2 regions of the Paenibacillus suaedae genome follow, and region 2 is predicted to be linked to the other one. Evidence: riboswitches for the same ligand, from Rfam matches in the RefSeq annotation. Region 2 holds a riboswitch; the other holds the start of a gene.
The links. Region 2 has a riboswitch for glycine ahead of gcvH (glycine cleavage system protein GcvH). Riboswitches for the same ligand answer to the same signal wherever they lie in the genome.
Positions count from the first base shown of each region.

Region 1: linked by a shared signal. The riboswitch ahead of RQP50_RS21855 (alanine/glycine:cation symporter family protein) and the one ahead of gcvH (glycine cleavage system protein GcvH) in region 2 are both predicted to bind glycine.

Region 1 is NZ_JAVYAA010000006.1:110,041-114,474, reverse strand. It holds gene RQP50_RS21860 (pyridoxal phosphate-dependent decarboxylase family protein) at 245-1,702, shown strand; glycine riboswitch at 1,898-2,003, shown strand; gene RQP50_RS21855 (alanine/glycine:cation symporter family protein) at 2,150-3,490, shown strand; gene RQP50_RS21850 (sigma-70 family RNA polymerase sigma factor) at 3,652-4,185, shown strand; gene RQP50_RS21845 (DUF4179 domain-containing protein) at 4,182-4,434, shown strand, end outside.
Region 2 is NZ_JAVYAA010000006.1:271,558-275,991, forward strand. It holds gene RQP50_RS29390 (DUF5316 family protein) at 1-282, shown strand, start outside; gene RQP50_RS22600 (GNAT family N-acetyltransferase) at 411-1,004, opposite strand; gene murI (glutamate racemase) at 964-1,797, opposite strand; gene gcvH (glycine cleavage system protein GcvH) at 1,982-2,374, opposite strand; glycine riboswitch at 2,567-2,675, opposite strand; glycine riboswitch at 2,839-2,933, shown strand; glycine riboswitch at 2,937-3,060, shown strand; gene gcvT (glycine cleavage system aminomethyltransferase GcvT) at 3,162-4,289, shown strand; gene gcvPA (aminomethyl-transferring glycine dehydrogenase subunit GcvPA) at 4,286-4,434, shown strand, end outside.

The DNA of each region.
Region 1 (4,434 bases), 160 kb from region 2:
GCAATAGACACCGTCTCTAGATAATAGGGGCGGTTTTTTTGAGTTGAGATTTCGAAATCTTGCGCTCATATTCAAAATACGATGTAAATGGTAGGACGGTATGTATAATAGGGGGATAAATGGCCTGTCCTCATAGCGAACTGATAAACTGTACCTGTTCAATTGTCGTCTTGGTCGGTAAGCTATTATTCAATTGGAACATCTTTCTTGAATTGAACAGTGGAAGGGAGTTGCTGGAATCTGTATGCTTAGACAGAATCCGATCTTGGATCTATCAACTGAGGAACAGTATATGCTAGGCTCATATACGTTAGAGAAAATCAGTCAGTATCTATCATACACCGACGAGGTAGTAGTTGCCCCTGAATTAATCCCGTCAGAAATCGTGCAGTATGCGGAGCAAATTGACTTTGCTGCTCCTGTCAAGCCTCAAACTGCGGTTCAGCATGTTATAGAAGGACTGCGTCGATATCAAGTGCACACAGCACATCCAGGATATTATGGCTTATACAATCCCCGTCCGAACTTTATGGGGATTATGGCAGACACGATAACAGCGGCGTTTAACCCCCAGCTTGCTGCATGGAGTCATGCGCCGCTCGCGGTAGAGATTGAGAATTACGTACTGCGTGAGCTCGCCGTTCAATTTGGTTACCCGCGTGATGTTGCTGATGGAACTTTCACGACTGGGGGAGCGGAAGCTAATATGACTGCTGTCTTAACGGCTCTATCTTATCATTTTCCAAAGTATGCAACAGACGGATTAGCAGCTCTGGAGAAGCCACCCATTCTGTATGCTTCTGAAGAGAGTCATCATTCATTGGTGAAAGCGGCTCGTTCCTGTGGGCTTGGAACGAATTCAATTCGCTCCATTCGTACGAACGATTCCTTGCAAATGGATATAGACGCGTTATTAGAACAAATACGTATAGACCGCGCGCAGGGTTTTGCCCCATTTCTTATTATTGCTACAGCGGGAACGACGGGAGCCGGTGCAATTGATCCGTTAATGGACATCGCAGCAATAGCGGAGCATGAACAGATGTGGCTTCATGTAGATGCTGCTTATGGCGGTGCAATCGTGTTGGATTCCGAAATGTCCTACCATGTGGATGGTATCCAGCAAGCAGATTCAATCGCGTTTGATGCTCATAAGTGGCTGTCCGTTCCGATGGGGGCGGGCATGTACTTCACACGGCATTCACGTATATTGAATGAAACCTTCCGTATAACGGCAGATTATATGCCGAAGGAGGGAGGAGAGCTGCATACGATCGATCCATATACGCATTCCATTCAATGGTCACGGAGATTTATAGGATTGAAGCTGTATCTATCCCTGGCTACTGCGGGTTGGGAAGGATATCGGGCTGTCTTGCGACATCAAATTGAAATGGGCAAGCGATTCAGAGAAGAATTAATGCGATCTGGCTGGACAGTTGCCAACGATACCGTGCTGCCTGTCATCTGCTTTCTTGATCAAGAAGCATGGGAACGAAACGATCAGCATTTCGCTCTAATTGTGAATCAACACGTATTGAGCACAGGGAAAGTGTGGCTATCCGTATTTACCATTCATGGTGTACCAACGCTGCGTGCATGCTTTACCAATTACGATACGAGCGAACAGAATATGAAAGAACTCATTCATTTATTAAATGAGGCCAGATCCCTATATTACAGTCAACGAGCACATGTGTGATAAATGGTATGGGATAAATTACAATGCAGTGGATCATTGCACAATGATAGTGTGTCTACTATAATGTTACCTACAACTTTATAACTGGATGAAGTTTGCGGGAGATAGACGAATCGTCTAGCCGAAGGGGTAAGCTCTCAGGCGCCTAGGCATATCGAACCTTGAGCTCGAGTATGTATAAGCAGGACCGTAAATGGACAGGACTCTGGAGAGACTCCATGATTGGGGCACCGAAGGGGCAAGGCGAATTGAATCTCATGAATTCGTTAAAACTCTCAGGTAAAAGGACAGGGATGCAGAAGCGTAGAAATCGTAAGTCATTGGTATGATGATCTTATTTAGGTATGTCACTTACGTCAGGTTATTTATTCTGCACACATGTCCCCAGGGTCAAATCATTCGATTTGACTCTTTTTATTATTCACAAAGAGGGGAACTGATTTGACAATGATGGAACAATGGTTAGACAAATTGAACAACATGGTATGGGGAGCACCGCTTCTTATTTTATTAGTAGGAACGGGAATTTTATTAACGATCCGCTTGGGAGCGCTACAGTTGTTCCGCCTGCCGCTCGCCTTGAAGTTAATATTCAAGTCGAAGAACGAGGGAGAAGGGGATGTATCCAGCTTCGGTGCATTGGCTACTGCGTTGGCGGCGACAATTGGAACTGGTAATATCGTGGGGGTTGCTACTGCAATAAAGGTGGGTGGACCCGGTGCATTGTTCTGGATGTGGGTTGCTGCATTCTTCGGAATGGCCACCAAATATGCGGAAGGATTGCTTGCTGTCAAGTATCGCAACATTGATGACAATGGACAAGTGCTAGGCGGTCCTATGTATTATATTGAGAAGGGACTTGGCATGAAATTCAAGCCGCTTGCTGTGTTCTTTGCGATTAGCGGAGTACTGGTTGCCTTACTTGGAATTGGTACATTTCCGCAAATTAATGCGATCGTCACTTCTACAGAAGCAAGCCTTGGTGTACCTGCAGTAGTCACTGCGGCAATCGTCACTATCGTGACCGCGCTTGTTACAATTGGCGGGATTCAGAGTATATCGCATGTGACGACGACAATTGTTCCTGTCATGGCTATTATCTATTTTATCGCGAGTTTTGTTGTGCTTATTGCATTTGCGGATCAGATACCGCACGCACTGTCGTTAATTTTCCATGGCGCGTTCAATGCAACAGCAGCAGGTGGCGGCTTCTTGGGAGCAACGGTTATGATGGCGATCCGCAACGGGATTGCAAGAGGCGTATTCTCGAATGAATCAGGTCTCGGAAGCGCACCGATTGCGGCCGCGGCTGCGAAGGTGAAATGGCCGGCTGAGCAAGGACTCATATCAATGACCGGAACATTCATCGATACGATCATCGTCTGCTCGCTTACAGGATTAACATTGATTGTAACGGGTGTATGGAATGGCCCAATGGAAGGAGCGGCCATGACACAGGCAGCATTTGATGCTGCGCTGCCATACGGTTCCCTCATTCTTATGTTTTGCTTGATTTTATTTGCATTTACGACGATTCTTGGCTGGAACTATTACGGCGAACGGTGCATGGTTTATTTATTCGGTGTCAAATCGATTCTGCCGTACCGCCTTATGTTCATTGCGATCATTGGCTTTGGGGCATTTATCAAGCTGGATATGATATGGAAGCTTGCTGATATTGTAAATGGATTAATGGCGCTGCCGAACTTAGTTGCACTGCTCGGTTTGTCTGGAGTCGTTGTGTCTGAGACGCGTCTATATTGGAAGCATAGGGAATCCGAAAAATAAATAGAAGCAGGAAGCTATTCCTGTTCTTAAGTAAACTGCCAAATGCATGAAAGTGAACATTTGGCAGTTTTTTTGCGTTTAATGAAACCTTTTGCCTATCTTGTGCATCTAATTGACAGTTTGATTCGCGTGTATGGGGTAAAGAAGGGAGTAGAAACGGCTTGCATAGCGATATAGAGACAGAAGTGAGATTGGCTAAGGAAGGTAACAAAGAAGCGTTTATTCGACTCATCAAGCAGCATGAAGCCCAAATGTTCAACATGGCCAGGTCGATCGTCAGAAGGGATGAGGATTGTGCAGATGCGATGCAGGAGACTGTGCTCAAGGCTTATCGCGCACTGACCAACCTAAATCATCATGCCTATTTTAAGACTTGGCTCTTTCGGATATTGATCAATGAATGCAATATGATATTGCGGAAGCAGGCTCGCATCATCATGCTGGCTGAACTCCCAGAAGTTGGTGTTGCCACGGCTGAATACAGTGATCATCTTGATTTGCGTCAGGCGATCTATCGGCTTGAGGAAGTATCTCGCAATATTGTTATTTTGTTTTATTTTCAGGATTTGCCTATGCATCAGATCGCCGAGATGATGGATATGTCCGTGGGCGCGGTGAAGACACGGCTGCATCGGGCACGTCACACGCTCGCAGAATGGCTGGATGATACTGAAGAAAGGAAGATGAACGGATGAAAGACATACAACTGCCTATCGATCAGCGACTGGAACAGCTTAGGGAACCATATATTAGCGAGCTGCCAGAATCCGTTCGCAACCGGATGGATCGGACATACCAGATCATCGACGAGATGCTTCCTGGACGGAAGAGAAGAAGTCGGAAGAACCGCTGGCTGCGCAGAGTGTTGATTTCAACAGCGGGTGTAGCGAGCCTCGGGATTGTCATGATCTTCTCGGGTCTTGCCTCTCCAGCGATCGCACAGA
Region 2 (4,434 bases):
ATTGGGCTCGTTTTCATTGTACTTTCAGTATTGTATGTGTACATTTGGCAAAATGGAGATCTCCGCTCCTTATTCAACATCAATTGCTATTTAGGTTTAGGGTTGTGGGTAGTCGGTTCCCTTTTCTCGGGTCTATTCAGGGATGATACGAAGCTTAAATTTAATATGGGCCATATTCCAGAAGAAGACCATCGAAGAAATATTAAATTCAGCGGTACGATGTTTTTAATTGGGCTGCCGAGTATTATAACATCCATCATTATCTTTACTTTTGTCCTATAAGCGAGCGGCTTAATCATCATATAAGAAAGAGAGGATGTTAGCCCCATCTACTTGGCGGGCACATCCTCTCTTTGTATTTATTGATACATAACTGTGAATTGAACGATTGAATAGCGGTATAACTATAACTACACATACACCTGGTGCAAATATTGCTCGAGCCTCTCCTTCACCTGTGGCCATTCCTCATCAACTATGCTGTACACATTCGAGTCGCGAATATACCCGTCCTCCATCACCCGATGTCGGCGCAATTTCCCTTCGTATACGGCTCCTAACCGTTGAATGGCGCGATTCGAGCGCTCATTGCGCACATCTGCCGTCAGCTGAACACGAATCGTATGCAGCTGTTCAAAGCAATATTGCAGCAGCAAATACTTGCACTCTGTATTGATGCGAGTACGCCATACAGAAGGGTGATACCATGTGCCGCCAATCTCGGCATATCGATGCAAGGCAGACATATTCATTATTCTCGTCGCGCCAATAATTCGCTCTGTAAGCTGATCAATGACAACGAATGGATACTCAGTCCCCTTCTCGCGGTTCAGAACAGCATCATGAATCACTCGTTCTGCATCCGTAAGACTGCGGATGGTGCGCGGCAAGTAGTGCCAAATATCAGGATGAGATGCTGCTTCGTATAAATCTTCCTTATGTTCAGGAAGCATCGGGATCAGCTTAGCACTGCTCCCCGTCAGCTCGAACAATTGATTGTTCATTCGTATCCATTCCCCCGAAGGTCTGATAGGTATAGAGTGCAGTCTGTAACTTGTCTATGTATTTCTGCTCATGACTTGAACACATAAATTGAATTGAAGGGCGAACTGACGTATCCGATGACTGCTTAAGCTGGTTTTCCTGCATTACTTGTGCTAGACGCTGCACGGTGCCATGGCTGCCGTCTATAAGCTGGATATGAGCAGGGATAATGTCTCTCAATATGTGCTTGTAATAGGGATAATGCGTACATCCTAACACAATCGTTCCATACTGATTCAAATCCAATCCAGCAAGCTTATGCACGAAGTAGTCTCCTATCACTCCCTTATCAAAGTTTAACTGCTCGCAATACTCTACCAATTCCGGCAAGGGAATCGAATCCACAATATGTTCTTCGTCAATTCGACTGATTAATGTATGGTATTTGTTCTGACTTAAGGTTAACGCTGTCGCGAATACAAGCACACGCTTGCCATTGTCGCGATTCATTTCCACGGCAGGCTTGACTGCTGGCTCCATCCCGATGATCGGAATGTCGTACTTCCGTCTTAGTTCTGACGCTGCGATGCTTGTCGCTGTATTGCACGCAATAACAAGCGCCTTCACATTGTGCTGCATGATGTCTTCCACAGCTGAATCTACATGGCGCATTACTTCGGATTGAGATTTCGTCCCATAAGGGACATGCAGCGTATCTGCATAAAATAAATATTGTTCATGCGGCATATGCTTCATAGCCTCAGCCAACACGGTTATTCCACCGATTCCAGAATCAAAAAAAGCGATTGTCATTCCATTCACCTAGCATTCTTATTAGCATTGCAACATCTAGTTGTCGATGCTTATATTGTACTCCTTTTCGGCGGTGAATCCTATCGAAATTTGTCAGAAAGCAAATGAAAAAACCTGCTGCACCAGCATGATACCGGTACAGCAGGTTCTTAGTTCTCAACCTATTGTTCCTTCAACTATTCAACTATTCATCTATCAGCTTCGTGTACTGCTCTGCATTCAGCAAGTGCTTCACAGCTTCCTCAACGCTGCCTTCTACTTCAACTTCTGCAATCCATCCATCTTCGTAGGGGCTGCTGTTCACAAGCTCTGGCGACGCTTCCAATCCATCATTGACCTTCGTAATTGTTCCGGATACCGGACAGTACAACTCAGATACAGTCTTCACCGATTCAATTGATCCCATGCTGTCCCCTGCGGACAAGCTGGTACCTACTGGCGGAAATTCGATGAATACGATGTCTCCCAGCTGGGATTGTGCATGATCTGTAATGCCAACTCGTACCGTATTGCCTTCTATGGCAATTACCCATTCATGCTCTTCACTATACAGCAATCCATTCTTCACTTCACTCATGTCAACGCCCCATTTCATTCATAATGTCATTCATCAGGCCGTCTATCCAATCGAGATCGTAAAAATGGACAGGAAGCGGCCTTGTCGCCTTGTTCTCTGTCCTCGGTACCTGAGAGTTCCCGTTCCTCCACAGCCACAACTGCGGTTGAACTTACCCCTTTGGCGGCATAGAAATGCACTCTCCAGAGCTGCGTCAGAATGGCGGTTATGGAACCTGAGAGATTCATTGCCAATCGGCGGCTGGCAACTTGCTCCTTCGGTGTTGACAATCGCAATTGTCAAACTCTCCCGACCTTCCTCGTTCGCGAATTACGATTAAACTGGGTAATTATAACACCATTAGATTATTGCAAGATATGCATGATTGTCAATATGACAAGCTATGAAATCAGTTGTGAAGAAAATATCAATTGACAAAGTGTGGAAAGCTCAACTAATGTAGAGATGACAGCTGAAAATGGCGAATGATGGTAAAGGGAGAGACTGCTGAGACATAGCAGCGCCGAAGGAGTAAGCCTGAATGGGTGAATCTCTCAGGCAAAAGGACTTTTACCGGACGCACCTCTGGAGAGCACTGCTATTCATGAAAACGAATACAGTCACCCAAGGGGAAAGTCGATGGTAGACACGGAAACAAACAATTTGTTTGCGACAATCGGCGACACTCTCAGGTACAAAGGACAGAGCGAGAGAATGAGAGGATGCGATGCATCCACTTTTCTTTCGGCTGTCCTTTTTATGTTCGTATACCGATAATTAGTCCAAATACGCGTATCGAGGTGAATTCATGAGTCAATTGAAGAGAACGCCAATATTTGATCAATACTCTGCTTATCCGGGTGCACGCTGCATTGACTTCGGCGGCTGGGAGCTCCCTGTTCAATTTATCGGCATTCAACGAGAGCATGAAGCAGTTCGTACACATGCAGGTCTATTCGATGTCTCCCACATGGGTGAATTTATCGTAAGCGGCCCTGCCTCCCTGACGTTTCTTCAACAGATGACAACAAATGATGTATCGCGGCTCGAGGATGGCAAAGCACAATATACGCTGCTGTGCTACCCTGACGGAGGAGTTGTCGATGATATTCTCATTTATCAGATGAAGAGCGACCGTTACATGCTCGTCGTTAATGCCTCCAACATTGATAAAGACTATGCATGGCTGCAGAAGCATCTGATTCATGGCGTTACATTGACCAATGTTTCGAATCGCACAGCATTGCTTGCCCTTCAAGGGCCGAATGCCCAAGCGATTCTTGCTGCGGTAACTGAGGCACCTATTGATTCGCTCGCTCCATTCCATTTCCTATCGGATGCTCAAGTCTGCGGCGTATCAACACTGCTGTCTCGCTCAGGCTATACCGGTGAAGATGGCTTCGAACTCTACTTGTCCGCAGAAGATGCAGCGCACGTATGGAATGAGCTGATTCGCGCGGGCGAACCGTTCGGCTTGCTCCCAGCAGGGCTTGGTGCTAGAGACACCTTGCGCTTCGAGGCACGTCTGCCCCTCTATGGACAAGAAATTACTGCCGATATCTCGCCGCTTGAGGCAGGACTAGCACGATTCGTCAAGCTGGATAAGGGCGACTTCATCGGCCGTGTAGCATTAACGAAGCAGAAGACCGATGGACCGGCACGAAAGCTGGTAGGCATCGAGATGATCGACAAAGGCATTCCTCGCTCCCATTATCCAGTGCTTGCAGATGGGCGCGTGATCGGAGAAGTTACAACAGGAACACAGTCGCCGACATTAAAGCGCAATCTAGGGCTAGCCTTGATTGAATCCGCATTCTCTGAATTGGATACAGAAATTCTTGTCGAAATTCGCGGCAAGCAGTTGAAAGCCCGCGTCGTCTCGACTCCATTTTATAAACGAATCCCGACCCCTGCCAAAGGAGCGAATCCATCATGAAGCATCGTTACATTCCAGTGACGGAACAAGATCAGGCTGACATGCTGCAGCAGATCGGCATCTCTTCCATTGACGAGCTATTCCGCGATATCCCAGCCTCCATTCGTTACAATGGAGTACTGCCCATGTCTGAACCATTAGATGA